3 regions of the Pseudomonas sp. B21-031 genome follow, and region 2 is predicted to be linked to each of the others. Evidence: riboswitches for the same ligand, from Rfam matches in the RefSeq annotation. Region 2 holds a riboswitch; each other region holds the start of a gene.
The links. Region 2 has a riboswitch for cobalamin ahead of cobW (cobalamin biosynthesis protein CobW). Riboswitches for the same ligand answer to the same signal wherever they lie in the genome.
Positions count from the first base shown of each region.

Region 1: another riboswitch for cobalamin. It lies ahead of LOY53_RS12190 (CbtB-domain containing protein); the one in region 2 lies ahead of cobW (cobalamin biosynthesis protein CobW).
Region 3: another riboswitch for cobalamin. It lies ahead of LOY53_RS15735 (TonB-dependent siderophore receptor); the one in region 2 lies ahead of cobW (cobalamin biosynthesis protein CobW).

Region 1 is NZ_CP087181.1:2,745,683-2,748,652, forward strand. Features, by position in the region: gene LOY53_RS12180 (cobalamin biosynthesis protein) at 1-52, opposite strand, end outside; gene LOY53_RS12185 (CbtA family protein) at 70-762, opposite strand; gene LOY53_RS12190 (CbtB-domain containing protein) at 772-957, opposite strand; cobalamin riboswitch at 1,051-1,273, opposite strand; gene LOY53_RS12195 (LLM class flavin-dependent oxidoreductase) at 1,436-2,536, opposite strand; gene LOY53_RS12200 (LLM class flavin-dependent oxidoreductase) at 2,564-2,970, opposite strand, start outside.
Region 2 is NZ_CP087181.1:3,208,357-3,211,326, reverse strand. Features, by position in the region: gene LOY53_RS14025 (hypothetical protein) at 192-551, opposite strand; gene LOY53_RS14020 (glyoxalase superfamily protein) at 548-925, opposite strand; cobalamin riboswitch at 1,037-1,251, shown strand; gene cobW (cobalamin biosynthesis protein CobW) at 1,351-2,418, shown strand; gene cobN (cobaltochelatase subunit CobN) at 2,422-2,970, shown strand, end outside.
Region 3 is NZ_CP087181.1:3,578,322-3,581,291, reverse strand. Features, by position in the region: gene nikA (nickel ABC transporter substrate-binding protein) at 1-816, opposite strand, end outside; cobalamin riboswitch at 1,036-1,243, shown strand; gene LOY53_RS15735 (TonB-dependent siderophore receptor) at 1,352-2,970, shown strand, end outside.

The DNA of each region.
Region 1 (2,970 bases), 460 kb from region 2:
TGTCCGCCGGGCAACCCCGGCGGCAGCCAAAGCCGGCGTACAGCGCCGGCAGGGTGGCGTCTAAAACCATCAGGCCTGGCTGGAGCGGCGGTACAGCCACGCGCTGAACAGGCCCAGGGCGAGCCAGAAGGCGGCGTTTGTCAGCCAGCTGGCGACCTTGAACTGGGCTTCCAGGGCTTCAGGGGCGAGGCTTTGATGCACCTCAGGTTGCGGTGCACCGATGACATGCGGCAGTACCAGTAGCACGGCGCCTAGCGCTTTCACCAGCCAGTGGCGGGCAAATACCAACAGGGCCAGGCCCAGTGCGGTTGCGCTTGCAGTGCCGATCCACCAGGCCTGGCGTTGCCCCAGGTCAGCGGCAGCGGTGCCCGGCAGCTCGGGCGGCAGGCCCAGGGTCGGGGCCAGGCAGAACACGGCGAACCCCGCCAGGCCCCACAGGGCGCCGGTGGCCGCGCGCTTGGGTTCACGCAGGCTGTACAGGGCGACCAGTATCAGCGCGAAGCCGACCGCTACCACCAGGTTGCCCCCGGTGGTGGACAGCACGCGTTGCCAGCCGTCTTCAGGCGACCAGGCTTCTGCGCTGTGTTCATGGGCAGCGGCCCCTTCGGCGCCGTGTTCGTGATGTTCGGCAACAGGGGCTGCGGATTCGTAGGTTTCTGCTTCAAGGATCAACGGGGCAACCCAGAAGTTTTGCAGCAGGGTCAGCAGCAAGGCCGCAAGCAGCCCGCTGAAGCCCGCGGTACGGGCAATGCGCATGATCATGGGGCGTACTCAGTGGCAGGGGAAGGCGGCGCTGTGGCGGGTGTCGTGCGCCGCGTTGTGCACGGCTTCGATGTGCGAGAAGCCGGCAAAGTACACCAGGCACAGGCCCAGCAGGCTGGCGCCGACGGCGATGACGACACGCTGACTGAGGGTGACGGGGGTGGCAATGCTGTGTTTGGCGCTGGTGACGGGCATGACGCGTTCCTCTGCTTTTTGTGGGCAATGGGCAAGCGCGGCAGCCCCGAACGTGATCCGCCCAGGGGAATGCGACAGCGCCCGCCCACCGCGGGGTGTTCATGAACGTCAGGCCGGTCTCCGGGCTCACGAGGAGGAGCAGGGCTCCTGAAAAGCGCCCCTTCCCATGCCAGATGATGCGGCACAGTGGTCTAGACGCTTCGCTCGCTTACCGTTGCGGGGGCAGCACCGGCTTGGTCGCGCCCTAGTCGAGGGCCTACGACGCACCGGTTTCCCGTTTCACCCCCTGAGGGGCACCTGAACGCGAGGCATTAGGAGACCACGAGGCAGGTTTTCCGTCAATTGCACAGCGGTGTGCGCGTGAAAAGTATTTCAGAAGTTGTAGGTTAGCAATTTTCGGGTTTTGCAGTGCCTGTGAGTTCCAGCGCCGCCCGTGCGGCGCTCGGCCTCACAGGCGCCAAAAAAATCCAGCCATGCACTAAGCCGTCCGCGCGCTACGTCCAGCCTCCCGCTGCGCCACCAACCCGCGAATCCGCGGAATCAGTTCCTGCCCATACTCCACCGCATCGCGCAACTGATCGAACCCGCGGAACAGGAAGGTGCTAACCCCCAGGTCGTAGTACGCCAGCGCCGCCTCAGCCACCTGGTCCGCCGTCCCTACCAGCGACGTCGAGTTGCCTGCGCCACCGCCCAACGCGGCAATCTCGGTCCACAGCCGGGTGTCATGCACCTTGCGCTGGCTGGCCAACTGCAACAGGCGCTCTGAGCCGGTGTTGCTCTTGCCGAAGTTCTTCTCGCGGCGGTTGCCCTGGCGGAGGCCGATGCGCGTCTGCGCATCGGCCAGAATGCGCTCGGCACGGTCCCAGGCTTGCTCCTCGGTAGCCCCCAGGATCGGCCGCAGCGACAGGCTGAAGCGGATGTGCTTTTCACGCCCATAACGGGCCGCAGCCTTGCGCACTTTGGCAATACGCTCGCGCACCTGCTCCAGCGGTTCGCCCCACATCATGTACACGTCGGCATGCTTGGCCGCGACTTCGACGGCTGCATCCGAAGCACCGGAGAAGTAGATGGGCAGCGGCTGCACGGGCTTGACCAGGGTCAGGTTGTCTTCGACCCGGTAGTGCGTGCCGTTATGGTCGAAGGGTTCGGTGCGGGTCCAGGTGTCGCGCAGCACCTGCAGGTACTCGTCGGTACGGGCATAGCGGGCGTCCTTGTCGAGGAAGTCGCCGTCGCGCTGCAGGTCGCCGCTGTCGCCGCCGGTGATGACGTTGATCGAGGCGCGACCACGGCTCAACTGGTCAAGGGTGGCGAACTGGCGAGCGGCGAAGGTCGGGGCCTGAAAGCCCGGGCGGTGTGCGACCAGCAGGCCGATGCGCTCGGTCAGTGCGGCGACGTAGCTGGCCAGGATCAGCGAGTCGGGTGCGCTGGTGTTGACCGCCAGCAGCGCCTTGTCGAAGCCGCCGTACTCCTGGGCCTGGGAGAATGCCTTGATGAAGTCAAGGTCGACCAGCGGGCCGCGTGGTGCCTGTGATTCGCTACCTTCCTGGGGGCCAATGAGGCCAATGAATTCGAGGCTCATGGAACAGAACTCCTTGTTGGGGTGGGGTCAGGCAACGGCCGGCTGGGTGCGGCGCTGGGTGTTGCGGTTTTCCGGCACGCTGAGGCCGAAGTTGTCGCGCAGGGTGGTGCCGGTGTAGGCGCTGCGCACCAGGCCACGGGCCTGCAGCAGCGGCACCACCTGCTCGGTGAAGGACTGCAGGCCGTCGGGGAGCAGCGCGTTGATGATGAAACCGTCGGCGGCGCCCTGTTCGAACCAGTGCTGCAGGGCATCGGCCACCTGTGCCGGGGTGCCAACGAAGTCGCGGCGGGGGCGCGAGAAGCGCAGCGCCAATTCGCGCAGGGTCAGGCCTTCGTCGCGGGCCAGTTGCTTGAGCTGGTCCGAGGTGCCCTTGTGGCTGTCGTTGCCCAAGGTGCCGAGGTCGGGGAAGGGCGCGTCCAGGTCATGCTGACTGA
Region 2 (2,970 bases):
CGCACCACGCCACGATAATACATCCGTCGCGGATCGGGAACGGCCAGTCACGAAACAGCGTGCGATTGGGTGGGGGGAGGGCGTATGTCTGGGGTTTTGCGGCGGCTATGAGGCCGAGCGCCGCCCGCGCGGGGCTCGATCTCGAGAGCGCCGAAGACCCTCCGCCATACACCCGGGCCACTACTTCTATCTCAGCGCCCCCGCAACCGCTTACCCCAATCCCCGCCGTGGCTACGGCTACAAGCCTCTTCACTGTCAAAGCGCACATGCCAGGCCGGGTGATCCAGCCGTATCCCCACTTCATCAAGCGCCTGACAGGTCAACGCCAGCATCCGCGCTTTGGCCACCCCAGCCAGCGCTGCAGCTTTGTCTGCCTCGCGCTCAAATACCCAGGTAATGCGCAGGCTGGCAGGAAAACTGTCGGGGTCAAGGTGATGGGTAAGCCAGGTGAACCCGACAATCTCTGCCTTGGCCGTTTCGCAGGCCTCCGTCAAACAAACCACCAGCTCACGCTCCACACGGGCCATTTCGCGCTTGCCCATGGCCTTCATTGCGCGGCCTCATCATCGATTTGCTGGCAGAAGCGCAGGCGGTTGCCAAACGGGTCATGGACCTGCATCTGCAGGCCCCAGTCCAGGCGCTCGGCTTCGGGGCGGGCGTAGCCGTAGCGTTTGTCCTGCAGTTCGCGCTCAAGGGCGCGCAGGTCGTCGAGGCGGGCGAACACGGTCGAGCCCGGGGTGGCATCGCCGTGGTGTTCGCTTAGGTGCAGGATCAGCCCATCGCGGTGGATTTGCGCGTACAGGGGCAGGTCCGGGCTGAAGCGGTGTTCCCAGTCCAGGCTGAAGCCGAGGAAGTCGAGGTAGAACTCTTTGGCTTTTTCGACCGAGAAAATACGCAGTACCGGGATGGCGGGGGCGAGCGGCATAGGGCGTCCTTGGCCGTTGATGAAGGTGCAACTGTAGCGTAGATGCGCCGTTGCTTGTGCGCCTGTCGCGCAATGGCCGACGGCAATGGTTGACCACCTGCCAGCCACTGCGTAGCCTTGCCACTTCGAGGTTCTTCGGCCAGGCCGAAGCTAAGACGGGAACGCGGTACAAGCCGCGGCTGCCCCCGCAACTGTAAGCACCGACAACGGGCCGACACAGCCACTGCGCAAGCGCGCGGGAAGGCGTCGCGCCCTCCAGCCCTGCTATTCAAAGCACGGCAGGTACGGTGCAAGCCAGGAGACCTGCCTCGAGGCGATTTCGACTTTCAACCGGGCGGGGTGATCCGGTGGCGAACAAGCCCGGCCGACCTGGCCCGTGGCTTTCGTCCTGCATGCCCGCGCCATCTTGCCAAGGGCATCGCGACATGAAAACACTGGCCAAACTCCCCGTCACCATCGTTACCGGCTTCCTCGGTTCGGGCAAGACCACCTTGCTTCGCCACATGCTCGACAACGCCCAGGGCCGCCGTATCGCGGTGATCGTCAATGAATTTGGCGAACTGGGCATTGATGGCGAGATCCTCAAACAGTGCAGCATCGGTTGCACCGAAGAAGAGGCCAGCGGCCGCGTGTACGAGCTGGCCAATGGCTGCCTGTGCTGCACCGTGCAGGAAGAGTTCTTCCCGGTCATGCGCGAGTTGGTCGCACGCCGTGGTGACCTTGACCACATCCTCATTGAAACCAGTGGCCTGGCCCTGCCAAAGCCGTTGGTACAGGCCTTCCAGTGGCCAGAAATCCGTAACGCCTGCACCGTCGATGCGGTCATTACCGTGGTCGACAGCCCGGCTGTGGCGGCCGGCACCTTTGCCGCCTACCCAGACCAGGTGGACGCACAGCGCAAGCTCGACCCGAACCTGGACCACGAGTCGCCGCTGCACGAACTGTTCGCCGACCAATTGGCCAGTGCCGACCTGGTGGTGCTGAACAAGGCCGACCTGATCGACGCCGAAGGCCTGGCCAAGGTCCGCGCCGAGGTGGCCGAAGAGCTGCCGCCCGCGGTCAAGGTGATCGAGGCCAGCAGTGGCCGTCTGCCACTGGACGTACTGCTGGGCGTGGGCGCCGAGTCTGAGGTGCACATCGATGGCCGCCGTACCCACCACGATTCGCACCACGATGGCGATGATCACGACGATCATGACCACGACGCCTTCGATTCGATCTCCATTGACCTGCCAGAAGCCGACGAAAGCCTGTTGCTCGATGCCCTGACCCAGTTGGTGGTCGAGTTCGGCATCCTGCGCGCCAAAGGTTTCGCCGCCATCCCGGGCAAGCCGATGCGCCTGCTGGTGCAAGGCGTGGGTACCCGCTTCGACAAGCACTTCGATCGCGCCTGGCGCGCTGACGAACCGCGTATCACGCGCCTGGTGCTGATCGGTCAGGACCTGGATGCCGTGCAGCTCGAAGCGCGTCTGCGCCAGGCCTTGGGCGCCTGACCCATGCACCTGCTGCGGACCCAGCCCGGCGGCTTCGTGCCGGATGACAGCATTGCCGACCTCGGCCAGACACCCGCCGAACTGGTGATCCTCTGCAGCGGCGATTCACACCTGGCATTGCTTGCCGATACCGCCGAGCAATTGCCTGAGGATTACCCCAGCTTGCGCTTGGCCAACCCGATGCAGGTGCAGAACCACGCCTCGGTCGACCTGTATGTCGACGAGGTGCTGCGCCATGCCAAGGTCATTCTGGTGTCGTTGCACGGTGGCGTTGGCTATTGGCGCTATGGCGTCGAGCAACTGGTCGCCCTGGCGGCCCGCGGCGTGCAGTTGATCCTGGTGCCGGGCGATGATCGCCCGGACCCTGAGCTGACCGGCCTGGGCAGCGTGACCGGCGATCAGGCCGAACGCCTCTGGCACTATCTGCGCCAGGGCGGCAAGGCTAACGCACTCAACCTGTTCAACTGCCTGGCCAACCAATGGCTGGGCCGTGACTATGGCTGGGACGAGCCGCAGCCACTGCCACGCACCTCGGTGTATCACCCGGTCAAA
Region 3 (2,970 bases), 370 kb from region 2:
CAGGGTGCGGGTAGCCAGCGGTGCCGAGAGGGCGGTGGCGAAGCCTTGGTCGCGCAGGCGCACGAAGGTGCCGGCGGTAATCTCGCCGGCGGCCCCTTGAATCAGCTCGAGCTCGCCGGCCTGCAGGGCCAGCGCGCGGCTGTTGGGATCAGGGATGACGTTTACCAGCACCTCACCATAGGCCGGCTTTGCGCCCCAGTAAAAGGGGTTGCGGGCAAAGCGGTCATACTCGCCCAAGCGCGATTCGACGCGCATCCATGGGCCGGTGCCGGCGGGTTCGCCAGGTTTGGCCTGTGGGGAGCCGAAGCGCAGCGGGCGCACTTGGGCCAGTTCCATCAGCGTTGGGTAGTACGGGTGCTTGAGCACCAGGCGCAAGGTCAGCCGGTCAAGGGCTTCGATGTGGTCGAGGGTGGTGACCAGCTCCATCCAGCGATGGCGTTGGCTATTGGCCAGGACGGCATCCAGGTTGGCCTTGGCAGCTGCAGCGTCGAATGGCGTGCCGTCACTGAAGCGCACGCCATCTCGCAAGTTGAAGGTGTAGGTCTTGCCATCGTCGGAGACTTGCCAAGCCTGTGCCAACCACGGCTCTACCGTGCCCGCCGAGGTGTAACGCACCAGCGGTTCATACACCATGGCCTGGGCGTACATCTGATTGGGCGAGTAGCCGCGTGGGTCGAGTGGGCCTGCGTTAACGGGCCAGGAATACACCAGCGTCGGGCTTTGTTGGGGGGTGCTGTCTGCGTGTGCGCAGAGGCTTGCGGCGACCATGAGAATGCCCCAGAGGGCGGGCGTTCGTTTAGCTGACTGCTGCTTCACACGGGGTCCCCACTTCGACGGAGGCGTAAGGCTAAAGAGTGGTGGGAATGATGTCCATGCAAAAACTTCTTACTGAACGTTACAAAATGCCGCGCCAGAAAAGGCAGTAGAAAGCCCCGGCGATGATTGAACCGTGACGCGTTCGCCCAGGGCCTGAAGTGGCGAGTTCAGGCGACCTGTTTGCCATAAGCCGGTTGACGCAGCGGCCTTTTGATGGTCATCTGCGCGCCTGTTTCAGGTGCCCCCTGCCGCCGTGCATGGGGTGAAACGGGAAGCCGGTTCGTCATCGTTCGATGATCAGTCCGGCGCTGCCCCCGCAACGGTATGCGAGCGAAGCATTCAAGACACCACTGTGCCCTGGCATGGGAAGGTGAATGCTTCATGACCCTCGCGAGCCCGGAGACCGGCCTGAAGCATCGTTTGGCAAACCCGCGGTGGGCGGGCGCAGGCCGGTTTCCGTGGGCGTGCTCGCCCGCGATTCCTCTTTGCGTTGTTCCCTCCGGGATTCTTTCATTCCTGCTTCAAGTGGAACGACATGTCCCGTTATTCGCTGTTCAGTTCTCTGCCAGGTACGCTGCTGCACGCCAGCCTGGTGCCCTGTGTGTTTCTCTCTGTTGCTGCCCACGCCGCCGAGGCGGACAACGCCCTGGCGCTACCGGCCACGGACATTACCGGCACGGCCGAGCACAACCCTCAGCCCGACTTGCATACCCCAGGCACCAGTGGCTCGCGGCTTGGCCTGACGCCGCTGGAAACGCCGGCCAGCGTGACCAGTATCAGTGCCGAGCAAATCCTTACGCGCAACAACGCCACGGTGCAGGACGCGGTCACCCGTTCACCCGGCATCACCTTCATCGGCACCCCCGGTAACGGCGGCACGGCCTTGTCGGCCCGCGGCTTCACCGGGCACAGCTCGACCATGCAGTTGTACGACGGTACCCGGCTGTACGTGGGCGCCGGCACCGTGACCTTCCCGGTCGATACCTGGTCGGTCGAGCGCATCGATGTGCTGCGCGGCCCGGCCTCGGTGTTGTACGGGGAGGGCGCCACCGGTGCGGTGGTCAACGTCGTGCCGAAGAAGCCTTTTGAAGGCGAAATCCGCAATCACCTGCGCCTGGGCTACGGTTCGGATGACCGTCGGCAGATGGCCTTGGACAGCGGCGGCTCGCTGACCGACACCTTGAGCTACCGCCTGAACCTCAACAAGCTGGCCAGCAACGGCTGGGTCGACCGGGGCGATTCGCAGAGCGTCGCCATCAGTGGCGCGCTGCGCTGGCAGCCCAGCGATGAACTGAGCTTCACCCTCAGCCACGACTACGGTGACCAGGACCCGCAGCAGTACATGGGGACGCCGTTGGTGGACGGTCATTACCGCGAGTCGCTGCGCGATCATAACTACAACGTCGACAACGCCAAGGTGCATTACAACGACCAGTCGACGCGGCTGGTCACCGACTGGGTGATCAACGACAACTTCACCGCCAGCAACCAGCTGTACTTCCTCAAGGCCCAGCGCCGCTGGCGCAACGCCGAGACCTACACCTGGCTACCAGGCGACCAGGTGCGGCGCAGCAGCTTCATCAGCATCAAGCAGACCCAGGAACAGCTTGGCGATCGCCAGTCGTTCACCCTGCAACATTCGCTGTTCGGCCTGGACAGCCAGACCGTGGTGGGCGCCGACTACAACACGATCCGTTTCGTGCGCAAGCACGACTTCGGCAACACCCTGACCGATACCGTGCCGTTGTCCGGTTCCGGTGGGGGCGAGTACATCAGCAACGACCCTTACCGCTCGCGCGAAGCCAACCAGGCCAAGCAGTTCTCGCTGTTCGCCGAAAACCGCACGCAACTCACCGAGCGCCTGTCGTTGATCACCGGTGCACGCCGCGACCAGGTGCACCTGAACCGCGACGACCTGGATGCCGATACCCGCACCGATCGCAGCTTGTCTGGCGACAACTGGCGCGCCGGTCTGGTGTTCGCGCTGACTGAGGACCTGTCGGTTTACGGCCAGTACGCCACCAGTACCGAAGGTGTGAGCAACCTGCTCACCCTCAACGCCACGCAGCAGCAATGGGACCTGAGCACTGCCAAACAGACCGAAGCCGGCATCAAGCACAGGCTGCCTGACGGGCGAGGCGAGTGGACCCTGGC